Regions from separate parts of the Brevibacillus brevis NBRC 100599 genome, predicted to be linked through region 3. Evidence: riboswitches for the same ligand, from Rfam matches in the RefSeq annotation. Region 3 holds a riboswitch; each other region holds the start of a gene.

Region 1 (4,233 bases), 1.6 Mb from region 3:
GATTCTTCTAATTGCTTAAATGCTCCCGGCTCTTTTGCCATATAGTAATCGGCCACAATCTGGTCGATGACGACTGCTTCTACACGACCGATCTTCAAATCACTCAGTGCCAGTACGTTATCAGGGAACTCGGTAATCGATTGGACCTGATTTTTGATCTCACTCGCATTAATCGCGTCAGCTGCGGAAGACAGCTTTTGTAAACCAATTGCTTTACCGGCTAAGTCTGACAGCTTGGTCAAGTTGCTATTTGCCTTCGTGACCACTACTTGTGCGTTTTTCAGATAAGGCTTGGTAAAGAGAACCTTCCCTTTTCTCTCATCTGTAATCGTATATCCATTCCAGATCAAGTCAATACGACCACTGTTTAGTTCAGACTCTTTTGCACTCCAGTCGATTGTTTGAAACTCAACTTGTTTTCCCATTTTTTCGCCAGCTGCACGTGCATAATCAATATCAAAACCGACTAGCTCATTTTTCTCATCCCGGAAACCCATCGGTGCAAACTTATCATCAATTCCGATAATCAACTTATTCGCGTCAGCGCCAGTTTTTGCGCTGGAACAGCCCACTACCAACGAAACCACCGCACCCAACAACAATGACATCCATGCTATTTTCTTCATCGTGATGATCCCCCTCGTTTCCCTACTCTATGTTTTACTCTGATAAAGTGGTAATACGTTAACAAGGTATCATGATAGCACATTAGCAGGGAATAGTCGATACTTTAGTAAACAAAAGCACCTTAGAAATATACGCCAAATAATTGGGGAAAATACCGACTAGCAGCGCTACCTCCAACACGAAAAAGCCCTCCGCATTCAATGGAGAGCTTTTTCGTGTTGGAGCTATATACATCCGCTCCCTATCCTTACGCCTGATTGCACACTTTGATATATGAAACATTTCTCACGTTGATGACAACATCATCATACTGGAGCCATCCGTCGTTTTGATTAGCGACCATTTGAATGATCTCTTCCGGTTCCGTGGATTCGATGCTAATCGTTTCACCGCCTCCGGAAAAGTAGAATTGAATCACTTTTGCTTCCTTCATAATATCCCCTCCTATTCCTTCTAGTTATCGGATGGTTGGAAAATTTTTGTTACGGGTGATTTTTATGTATACCATTCAACTCCTGAGCGGCTACGTGCATTCAAACACCAAAAACTTTTTCAGAAGGTTTCTCTTTCATCAAACAGGGGAAAGTACGTTTATATAAAGTAAATTTAGATGGGCAACAGTTCACATTCGATATCCTTGGGGAAGGCAACAAAGCCGAATGGAGCCTACCGAAGTTTTAGACATTCTGCGTACCCTAACCTAACGCCTATGAATGAAGGACTAGTTGATATCACAAATGGTTTTTTGTTCGTCTATACTTTATGAACAATTAGTTTCTTTACCCTACCAAAACTTGACAAAGTATATCTTTTGTCTTATATTTTGCATGATTATGTCCAGCAAAATTCGACACACTTTTACAAGTTTTGCTAATAAATGCAAAAGGCAAAGTCATCGAAAGGTGGCGACGCAAAACCACGGGTCTACAGTCTTTGACCATGATAGCCGGGTTGCCATCATCTTGGAACAATTTTTTTGATGTTGGTAGCTTCGGTTGTTCCATTTCGATGGAACGGCCTTTTTTTGTGTTTCGTTTTTTGAAAGGGGGATGAAAGCACTCTCATTTTTGCAACAGAATGGAAAAACATAACTTTTGGGACGTCAAACATACACAACACGGTAATCAGAAAACGATGGAGTGGAGAAGTTATGTACAAACAAGTAGAAACCGTACAAGAGTTAGCTAAATTTCATGAAATCAAAGAAACAGTATGGACAAGCATGGGCTTCGAGATGGAGTACGCGAAAGAAGGCTCCGCACAATTCCTCCTACTTGCCGATGATGGTGAAGCAGGTGGAACATTTGAAATGACGCCCTTTTCCAAATCAAGTGCTTATATGAAATCACTATTTCAAGATGTTGTTACAGAAGATATGAAAGTAATGGAGGTAGACAGTCTTGCTGTTTTGCCGAAATACCGTGGACAACTAGGGCAAAAAGGAATTTGCTTGATGATAGATTACGCTGAAAAGCATGGCTATACCCACGCAATCGGGGTAGCAGATCCAACTTTTTTTAAATTTATTAACACGAAGTATCAAGTAAAGGCGACTCAGACCAAAGATATTGTCTTTTACAAAGGGGCCGATGCCATTCCGACCCTCTTTCATCTAAAAGATGTCTATGACAATAAGCACGATCCGAAATATTCCTGGTACAATTCGTCGTCGTCCAATCAAGTAAAAGTCGAGGTAGGTGGGTAACATGGATAACATGGATAACATTGATAACGTTGATTTATTGAGAAGAAGAAACAATTGGGTCGTAATCGTATTTGCAAGTATTATTACGGTTGTTCAGGTCTTAAACCTCTTTCTAGGCGTTTCGTACACATTCGTTTTCACAATACTGGGTATTTTGTATGGCGTGCTGGCACCTTTTACTTACATCTCCAATCGCCCGAGCTTCCGTGAAAAAGCAGCGCCTTTCATGAAGTTTTTCAACTTCGCTGTAATCGGAATCTTCATGTTCATCATTGTTGGACTGGACCCGCATATGATCAATATCATGACCATTATGTTCTTTGTAGCAGTCATGGGGATTTATCAAGACCGACTCATCAATATTTTGACCATTGTATCGACATTAGGCATTGTCTCTTACTACTTCCTGACACAGAGAGAATTGATTTTCCATTCGACAAGCAATCTTGACCTGATGTACTTCCTGCTCACCTTCTGCTTCGTCTCTATCACGAGCATGATGCATGCTGTATTCAATAACAAACTACAAGAGGAAAGTGAGCAACAAAAGCAAGAAGCGATTGCCTCGAAGGAATCGTTGCAACGTGTTCTCGATCAAATCAATGAATCTCTCACCTCTATGCAAGACTATCAAGAGAATTTGAACAAGGTAACAGATGGTGTAAATGTTCGCGCTGTCGAAACCGTTGCTTCCCTGCAAGACATTATGGAGTCCTTTACGGTCCAGACTAGCAATACGGACGAGCTGCGTCGGGAAATGAGCTCCACGAATCTGCAAGTTGAGGACATGACCCGCTCTGTTACAGAGATGCATGAGTACGTAGAATCGACCAAAGAAGCCACTAGCGAGAGTGGAAAACGCATCGGCAACATCGGCAATGACTTTGAACGATTCATCACGGACATCCAAGGTACGAACCAGCTGATTCAAGAGCTCAATAAAGAAACCGAATCGATTGGGAAAATCATTCAAACCATTTCCGATATTTCTGCACAAACCAACCTGTTGGCACTCAATGCCACGATTGAAGCGTCTCGGGCAGGTGAACACGGCCGAGGATTTGCTGTCGTAGCAGATGAAGTACGCAAGCTCGCTGAATCCTCCAAGCTATCCTCCGAGTCGATCTCGAGCTTGCTCATGACCATTCGTGAAAAAATGAAGCTCGTATCGGATATGATTTCCGAGTCACAGACGTCTTTTGAGAAAAATAGCGAGGGCATCCTCGAAGTACAAGAAATGTTCACCAATGTAGACAACTACATGCAAAACTTCGCCGATAAAACGAAGAACCTGCAAGAGTTCATCGTCCATGTTCACAGCATGATTCAGGAAGTTGGCGCAAAAGTAGAAGTCAACGCCGATATTACCGACAAGAACAAAGAGAGCCTGGAAGAAGTGCTTGTTCTCGTTTCTGAGCAAAAAGACGAAGTCGTTAAGGTTTCTGGCGGCTTTGAGAAAATCGAACAGCAAATGCGTGGTCTCCATATGTAGCCTTCCTGCAACCGCCTTTTCAATGGCGGTTGTTTTCTTTTTTCATTTTGTAACTGAATGGGTATATAATAAGAATATTCTGATATCAATCACTTGAAAGGAGGCACATCATTGATGGATGCACGAATCGAAACCAAAACGATTCAGACCGATCGATTGCTCGTTTCCTACCTGACAGCAGGCGTACCGGAAGGAGAACCGCTCCTCCTCATTCACGGCAATGCGTCAGCCAACTTGTTCTGGGATGATACCATTGCGGCTCTATGTGACCAGTACCGTGTATATGCACCTGATATGCGAGGCTATGGAGCAAGTGAAGCATTGCCCATTGATGCGACACGCGGTTTGCGAGACTGGTCGGATGACCTTCATTCGTTTATTCGGGCATTGGGCTTGCCAACACCTGTCC
Region 2 (4,233 bases), 260 kb from region 3:
GATGGGGAAACGGTTTATGTACTGGAGGTAAATCCACGGGCATCACGGACCGTACCGATTACAAGCAAAGTGACTGGCATCCCGATGGTTCAACTGGCGGTTCGCGCACAATTGGGTGAAAAGCTGTCGGAGATGGGTTACGGTACAGGGCTATTGCCAGAGATTCCGTTTGCAGTCGTTAAGGCGCCGGTTTTCTCCACGATTAAGCTAAACGGTGTAGACCCGGTACTGGGTCCAGAGATGAAATCGACGGGCGAAGTTCTTGGCTTGGGGCATTCTTTCGAAGAGGCAGCAGGCAAAGCCTTTGCTTTCAAGGACAATTTGTACGGCGACTGGCAAAAAGGTCAGTTGGTCATGATTTCTCTGGCAGATGGAGATAAGCAGGAAGCTGTAAGAGAGCTGCTGGGGCGACTCCAAGCTGACGGGGCGGAACTGGCGGCGACTCCCGGAACGGCCGAGTGGCTGGCATCCAAAGAAATTGTCGTGAAGCATATCGTGGCAGATGAAGCGGCGTGGATCGAGCTGTTGCAAAAGGAAGAAGCGGCCTTCGCTCTCGTTACTGCGACGAAAGGCAATCGTCAGGGCCGGACAGGATTTGCCCTGCGAAGCAGGATGGTACAACAGGGTGTGCCATTGTTCTCCGCTGTCGATACGTTCGAGTTATACGTGAGGTCTATTCTGAAGAAAAGAGGTGGCTCGCATGCAGCCAGTGAAGATATTGGAACACTTTCAAAACTTGCCGTTACAAAAGCATAAAGGAAAGGACTTCCTGCGCGTCGATGAATTCAACGGGGAAGAATTGATGGAGCTGCTCCATCTGTCTGCTCACGTCAAGCAATTGCAAAAGCTGGGTCAGCCATTCCAGCCTCTGCAAGGCAAGACGTTGGGAATGATCTTTGACAAGGCTTCGACCCGCACGCGTGTCTCCTTTGAAGTAGGGATGCACCAGTTGGGCGGCTTGGGTATGTTCATGAGCGGAAAAGAGCTTCAGCTCGGACGTGGGGAGCCGATCAGCGACACAGCAAAAGTTCTCTCTCGGTACGTGGATGCCATCATGATTCGTACCTTTTCCCACTCCTATGTAGAAGAGCTTGCTCTGCACGCGTCGATCCCCATTATCAATGGTTTGACTGATCTGTACCATCCTTGTCAGGCATTGGCTGATCTGCTGACGATCTGGGAGCATAAGGGCAAGCTAAAAGGAATCAAGCTTGCCTACGTAGGAGACGGCAATAATGTGGCGAACTCACTGGTGCTGGGCGCAGCTCTGCTAGGTCTTGATGTACGGGTGGCGACTCCGGTAGGCTACGAAATGGATACAACCATTGTCGCAAAAGCTACAGGGTACGCGAAACAAAGCGGTGGAAAAATGATGGTGACCACTGATCCGATAGAGGCTGTCATGGGGGCAGATGCTGTATACACGGACGTTTGGACTAGTATGGGTTTTGAAGAAGAAAATGAGGTGCGATTGAAAGCATTTGCCGACTATCAAGTGAACGAAAAATTGGTAGCAGCGGCAGACCGTGATTATCTCTTCTTGCACTGCTTGCCAGCACATCGTGGGGAGGAAGTGACAACCGGGGTCATCGACGGATCGCGCTCTGTCATTTTTGATCAGGCTGAAAATAGATTGCACGCACAAAAAGCGATCTTGGCGGCGCTGGTGTGAACATAGTTCTAGTTAAATAGAACTATCTGCAATTAAATCGAATAGACTATGAATCTATGATTGCCGAATTTTGTCACTTATGTGTAAAATAAAGGTAGGAAAGAAGCGAAGAAGTACGGACTGTATCTGGTCGCTTGGTCCGTATGGAGCCAGTAGCGAATCCAGCCTTTTCCGTAATGGAAAAGGAAAGGGGAGCAGGGGCTGTACTTGGTCGCTTGGCCTCTGCATCACGGACAGTAGCGAAGCCAGCTTTCTCCACTATGCTTGAAGGAGGGGAAAAGAAAATGAAAAAATGGTTCGCGGCAATTATGATGGTGGTAGCAATCGTAGCAGCTACTTCTGCAAACTTCCATATTGGATAAATAAGCGTATCGGAGAAACAAACACCGCTTGGCTGAGTGGTGTTTTTTCTTCAAGCTTGGAGGAAACAACATGCTATTGGATGTAATTGCCCTATCTTTTCTCGTAGCATTGCTGCGAGGGGGAAGAATCAAAGAATTACCTAAGTTCAACCAAATGAAACTTCTTATCGTTACCATATTGCTGCAGTCTTGTGCAGTTTTCTTCCCTACGATCGGTGGCATTTTCATATCGATCGCGTATGTGTTTATTTTGGCCTTCCTCGTTTTTAATCGAGAATTTGAAGATATGCGGATTTTTTTAATCGGCTGGTTTCTGAATGCGATTGCAATTTGGTCTAACAATGGAAAAATGCCAATCGATTTAGTTCAAGCAGCAAAGCTTCCTTATGATTTAGAGCCTGTTATAAACGGAACGAATTTCAAGCATAGTGTATTGACGGAAAGTTCGAATTTTCCGTTTTTGACGGATGTCATTTACATGCCATCTTTCATTCCGCGGATTATTAGCATCGGCGATATTTTTATTATGTTAGGTGCCTTTTTACTTGTTCAGCGATTGATGAATAAACCGATTTCATTACTACAACTTCGCGAAGGTAAAAGTTATGCGACAAAAAACTGATTTTGCGGTTTGGATAAAAGGGATTGTTGTCCAGGTTGGATTTGTCATTGCAGCAATCTATATTTTTTACACATCTTCATCTGAATGGGCTGCTCGTGAGCATTGGGGGGTATTATCTACCTACACCCTCCTGACCATTTTTTCTTGTTTTGCTCCCGTGCGTATATCTAATACGATTTTAACAGTGAACAATGCTGTAATCTTTTCGGGTATCTTGTTGTACGGAGTCTGGGTCGGAGTATGGGCTGCTGTTATTGAATCTTTAATCATTGCTTTCCTGGTAAGGTTTAATCCGCTAAAAGCTATTATTAACATTGGGCAGTTGTTAATGACTATATGGACAGTAGCGTTTTTGAAGGATTGGATCGAGGGCTTCGGAACTGTTTCTCCCATTATTAGCGATTTGTTTTTGGCTGTTGTGTATTGGTTTGTGAACCTGACTTTATGTGGATTGGGTATCTCCTATTTTCATCAAATGACCTGGGCGCGAACCGTAAAGATGATGGCAAAAGGCTTTACCTCGACTTACTTGTTGCTTTTAATTCTTGCCGGGGTAGGTTCACGATTAGTAGAGTTATATGGTCCGTTAACACTAATTCCTATGATGATTGCGTTTATTACGATCAGCTACGTTTTTCATCATTACTATGACAATCTTCAAAGGCTTCAACAAAAAGTGGAAGAGGTCAAATCATTCAATCACAACTTCTTAACGACGATGGCTGCTTCCATTGACGCACGAGATCGATACACAAGTGGACATTCTCAGCGTGTAGCTTACTGGGGAAGAGAAATTGCGAGAGATATTGGTTTGGCCGAACGAAAAGTGGAGGATGTTTATATCGGGGGAATCCTGCACGACATTGGAAAAATTGGCATCGAAGACGAAATTCTCAATAAAAAAGGAAAGCTCACTCCAGAAGAGTATGACAAGATCAAGCAGCACACGGTCATTGGTTACGAAATCATTTTGCAAGCAGGGATGTTCAATGAATTGCTTCCTGCGATCCGCTCCCATCATGAGCGTATAGATGGAAGGGGCTATCCGGATGGTTTAGCCGGGGATGAGATTCCGCTGATGGCGAGAATTTTAGCGATTTCAGACGCTTTCGATGCGATGGTTGCGGACAGGCCTTATCGAAAAGGCTTGCCTGTGGAGGAAGCGCTTCAAGAAATCAAAAGGGGCTCCGGTACCCAATTTGATCCGATATTGGCGGAGCATTTTATTAGAATCGTTCAGCGACTGCCGTGCGATGAGTTACAGAGCATTATCGGAATAGAGTCCATCCCACAAAAACAGTTACAGGAGGCAATCAGATGAGCTGCCCCTTGTAACTGTTTTTATTCGTTTACGACCATATGCGGACGAGCTCTCTGGTTTCTAAATGGCAGGTAAGCTTGAAGACATCTGGATTGCTTAATTTCTCCCAATCGTGAAAGCCAAAGCGATTATCTATTGATTTCATGAGCAAGGCCAGTAGGCATCCGTGACTAACAAGCACAATGTTTTTATGCACGTCTGCCAAAATCTCAGTGAGCAGCGAATTTGCCCGGTTGATAGCAGTAAGACTGGATTC
Region 3 (4,233 bases):
CGCATGTTGAAGTTCTGCGAAGCCATATCGATTTTCGCACGCAGCACTTTTTCCCCGTCCTTGAATTCCCCTTGGCGCATACGTGCAAACAGGTCCAGGTTTTCCTCCACAGACCGGCTGCGGAACGGACTATCTGTGCCTGGCTCTGTCCATGTTCCACGCATTTTACGCATGTCTTCAGGAGACAGATCGTCTACGTAAGCCAGACCTTTTTTAATCAACAGCACCGCTCGGTTGTACATCTCTTCAAAGTAATCAGATGCAAAAAACAACCCGTCCCATTCGAAGCCAAGCCATTGAACGTCCCTTTTGATGGCTTCTACGTATTCGATGTCTTCCTTCACCGGGTTCGTATCGTCAAAACGCAGGTTGGCCTTGCCGGAGAATTCTCGTGCCAACTCAAAGTTGAGGCAGATTGCTTTTGCATGTCCAATATGGAGATACCCGTTCGGTTCTGGGGGAAAGCGGGTAATGATTTCCTTTACTTTGCCCTCTTGCAAGTCATCAATCATGATATTGCGGATAAAATTGGATGCCGCTACCTTGTTTTCCAATGAAATCAACCTTTCACTTCACCTTTACATTCCATAATACTGATTCTCTTCCCAGAGTTCAACAAAATCGGGTCGTTGACCGACCCGCTCACGTCTCCCATTGCTGCCCCGTTTGCCATTGTGACCTGCAATACAGGTGAATAACAGAATCAATGGCTAAGCGCTGCTCCGTGATCCCACGAATCGTTTCGAGATGCTTAGAGGGAATCAGATGCAGCAAAGGCTGTTCAACATGATTGAACCGTTGGAATGCTTCCGCTGCAATCCGATCCCACTGCGGGTAATACCGAAGCAAATCATCGGGCATTACACGGGAGCGGTCCGTGTCGGACTCGGGCAAACACTCAAAAGGTTCATCCAAATTTAACGTTCCATAATCATCAGTCAGCTCTTCGCCCGGAAAAATATCCCGTGCAGCCAATTCCATATCATACATGGTCGGCACACAATTCGCATGAAAGCTGTGGTTCACGTACCTTGCCTTATCCCAACAAAGAATGTACTTTCCGAACTGGTTCTTAAACGAATATTTTTGTACGTCCTGTTTTCGTAATGAGTCAAGTCTTTCCACAAATGCAGGGTCCAATACTTGGTCCAAATCATCCTGTGCCCATACAATCGTTCCTTTTGGGATAAACCTTGTCGCAAACACACCGTACCCGATCTCATCGTTGATATAGCGCAATTCCGTATCGGGATGCATCATGGTCTTTGTTTCACTCCTTGGCAAATGTGCCTTTTTATCATCATAAGCAGCTTTGCCCCAGGAGGTGTGTGAATATCTGTCGAAAAATACATAGCATTCCTAACTATTTTTCCGGATTAAAATATTTTTCTTATTTACCACAAATGGTAAATAGTCTATATTATTGGCAAACGGAGTTTTAGGAACATTTTCCCACAACGATTGAATCAGTATATGTGTCATTTTATGCTTCACCCATTGATATCGAAACGGCATACCCGGGGAAATCCGGCGACGCAAAGCTACAGGGGCTACCTCCGCAACAGCGGACACGCTTGCCAGCTACCGAAGTATTGATGTAGGACGCGACCAATGATCCTATATCATTGGTCTTTTTTTGCGCTCATAATGTCTATTTTTGTCTACTTTTGTATGTTTGTGTATTTTTAACTTTTAAAGGAGGTGAGGCAACAGCGGATAGCCGGTTTAATGAATCATTATTCTTTTCATCATGAAGGAGGTTTCATAGGAATGTCATTCTGGAAGAAACTCTCGACCGTCGCGCTGACTGCTGTCATCGGGGTATCAACATTCTCTGGAGCACAAGCTGCTAACCGTCCAACATCGATGTCACCGAACGCAATGGTGACGACTCCTCACTATCTGGCTACGGCTGCGGCCCTGAAAACATTGGAAGACGGTGGAAATGCAGTAGATGCTGCTATTACAGCCGCTTCCACCTTAGCTGTTGTCTATCCTCATTACACAACCATTGGCGGAGATAACTTCTGGCTCATCTACAATGCCAAAACAAAAGAGCTGAAGGCGCTGAACGGCAGTGGTCGCGCAGGCGAAAAGGCAACCATCGACTATTACAAAGGCAAAGGCTACGAAAAAATCCCGTCCCGCGGTTATGAATCAGCAAACACTGTCCCTGGTGTCGTCTCCGGCTGGTGGGAGGCGTACAACTACGCCCATAAAAGCATGGGCAACAATAAGCTTCAATGGAACAGACTGCTGGAGCCTGCCATTGGATACGCCGAGAACGGATATCCCGTCTCCCCCAACCAAGTATATTGGACAAAATACGCGACAGATCCAACTGACAATGACTTGAAGAATCTTCAACGTTTTGATGGATTCCGCAAAACATTCCTGAAGCCCAACGGCGATCCTTATGCAGCGGGCGAAATTCTCAAACAAAAGGATCTTGCCAATACTTTGCGAATCATTGCGAAAAAAGGCGCTGACGGTTTTTATAAAGGAGAAGTTGCTAAAAAAATCGTAGCAGACATGAAAGCCAACGGCGGATTGCTCACGTTGAAAGATTTTGAGAAGCATACCTCCACTTGGGCAGATCCCATTACGGTAGACTACCGTGGCTACAAAGCGTATAACGTTCCACCTAACTCCCAAGGCATGGCATCGCTCTCTATTCTTAATGTTTTGAATAACTTTGACCTCAAAAGCATGGGTGAAGGAACACCTGATTACTACCACACGATTGTGGAAGCTACCAAACAGGCTTTCGCTGACCGCGACAAATGGCTGACTGACCCCGCCTTTGCGGATATCCCTGTGGATGAGCTGTTGTCCAAGCAGCACGGGAAAGATTTAGCTGCGCGCATTGATATGAAGCAAGCAGCCAAATCCGTAGAACCGCTTGATCCAAAAGGCGATACAACCTGGTTCGGGATCGTCGACAAAGATGGAAATGCCGTGTCCATCATTCAGAGTCACTACTTTGACTGGGGTTCTGGCATCGTAGCGAAAGATACGGGTGTCCTTTTACAAAACCGCGGAAGCTACTTCTCTCTGGATTCCAAACACATCAATCACTTGGAACCAGGAAAACGCACCTTCCACACCATTAACCCAGCTATGCTCTTTAAAGGGGACAAGCCTTATCTTCTTTACGGAACACAAGGGGGAGAAGGACAACCGCAAACGCAAGCCGCTCTCGTCACACGCATCGTAGACTTTGGTTTCAGCGTGCAAGACGCAATCGAAGCGCCAAGATGGCTGCATGGACGCAACTGGGGATCTGCTTCCAACAATCTCAAGGTGGAAAGCCGCATCCCTCAAGAAGTCCTGGACGAGCTCATTAAACGTGGGCATCCAGTCGAAAAGCTGGAAGCAGCCTATACCGATGCGATGGGACAGTCCGGCGCAATCCTGATTGACCCGCAAACCAATGTAAAATTTGGCGGTGCTGACCCTCGCGGTGAAGGCGCAGCAATGGGCTATTAATATATTGTCAGACTGCTGAGCTCATCTCAGCAGTCTGCCTGTTTCTATTTCGCATTCACGGATTAGGAGTGGACAAACCTATGTTTTTGTTCAACAAACTCAGGAACAAAATGATTCTTTGGTTTCTCGTCGTGGCCGTCATTCCACTTACTGCCGTTTCGTTGTTTATCACGAGCAGCTTTTCATCCATTCTCATTGATAAACAAAAATCATCCTATGTTGACCTTACTTCCAGTACAGCCATAGCGATGGATCAATATCTGGACCGGCGTATGACAGAAATTCAAATTTTAGCCCGCACCTCGGATATTCAATCCGATGATGCAGCAGCAAAAAATGAATTTATTCGCAAGTTTACCGAGGAAATGAAGCTGTATGACGGAAACACGTTTATCGCAAGCGATGGAAAAGTAACGGCTGATACGTTCCCCAAAAGCGTTGGAATCAATCTTGGCGAGCGCCAATTCTTCAAAGACGGTATGCAGGACAAGCCCAGCTTCTCCGATGTTCTTGTTGCGAAGACAACCGGCAATCGCTCTATCATCGTCGCTTCCCCTGTAAAAGGGAAAAACAACGAGAAGCTTGGTGTCTTGACCGGGCTCGTCAATGTAGATGACTTCACAGCTACCTTTCTCAAAGATTTGAAAGTAGGCAACGATGGTTATCCGATTCTCGTTGATAACAAGAACCAAATTCAGTACCACCCTACCCAGGATCTGATCGGAAAACCGCTTGCGGAATCCG

The links. Region 3 has a riboswitch for cyclic di-GMP ahead of ggt (gamma-glutamyltransferase). Riboswitches for the same ligand answer to the same signal wherever they lie in the genome.
Region 1: it holds a riboswitch for cyclic di-GMP, as region 3 does, so the genes downstream of both, BBR47_RS05820 (GNAT family N-acetyltransferase) here and ggt (gamma-glutamyltransferase) in region 3, are expected to answer to the same signal.
Region 2: it holds a riboswitch for cyclic di-GMP, as region 3 does, so the genes downstream of both, BBR47_RS31025 (hypothetical protein) here and ggt (gamma-glutamyltransferase) in region 3, are expected to answer to the same signal.

Annotation. Positions count from the first base shown of each region.
Region 1 is NC_012491.1:1,125,358-1,129,590, reverse strand. Features, by position in the region: gene BBR47_RS05830 (amino acid ABC transporter substrate-binding protein) at 1-626, opposite strand, end outside; gene BBR47_RS05825 (hypothetical protein) at 875-1,060, opposite strand; cyclic di-GMP riboswitch class I at 1,503-1,586, shown strand; gene BBR47_RS05820 (GNAT family N-acetyltransferase) at 1,778-2,332, shown strand; gene BBR47_RS05815 (methyl-accepting chemotaxis protein) at 2,334-3,824, shown strand; gene BBR47_RS05810 (alpha/beta fold hydrolase) at 3,939-4,233, shown strand, end outside.
Region 2 is NC_012491.1:5,610,002-5,614,234, reverse strand. Features, by position in the region: gene carB (carbamoyl-phosphate synthase (glutamine-hydrolyzing) large subunit) at 1-756, shown strand, start outside; gene argF (ornithine carbamoyltransferase) at 701-1,672, shown strand; cyclic di-GMP riboswitch class II at 1,765-1,846, shown strand; gene BBR47_RS31025 (hypothetical protein) at 1,816-2,034, shown strand; gene BBR47_RS26515 (DUF5317 domain-containing protein) at 2,105-2,656, shown strand; gene BBR47_RS26510 (HD-GYP domain-containing protein) at 2,640-3,977, shown strand; gene BBR47_RS26505 (histidine phosphatase family protein) at 4,006-4,233, opposite strand, start outside.
Region 3 is NC_012491.1:5,866,335-5,870,567, forward strand. Features, by position in the region: gene BBR47_RS27745 (glutamine--tRNA ligase/YqeY domain fusion protein) at 1-563, opposite strand, end outside; gene BBR47_RS27750 (SET domain-containing protein) at 643-1,260, opposite strand; cyclic di-GMP riboswitch class I at 1,501-1,589, shown strand; gene ggt (gamma-glutamyltransferase) at 1,771-3,489, shown strand; gene BBR47_RS27760 (methyl-accepting chemotaxis protein) at 3,570-4,233, shown strand, end outside.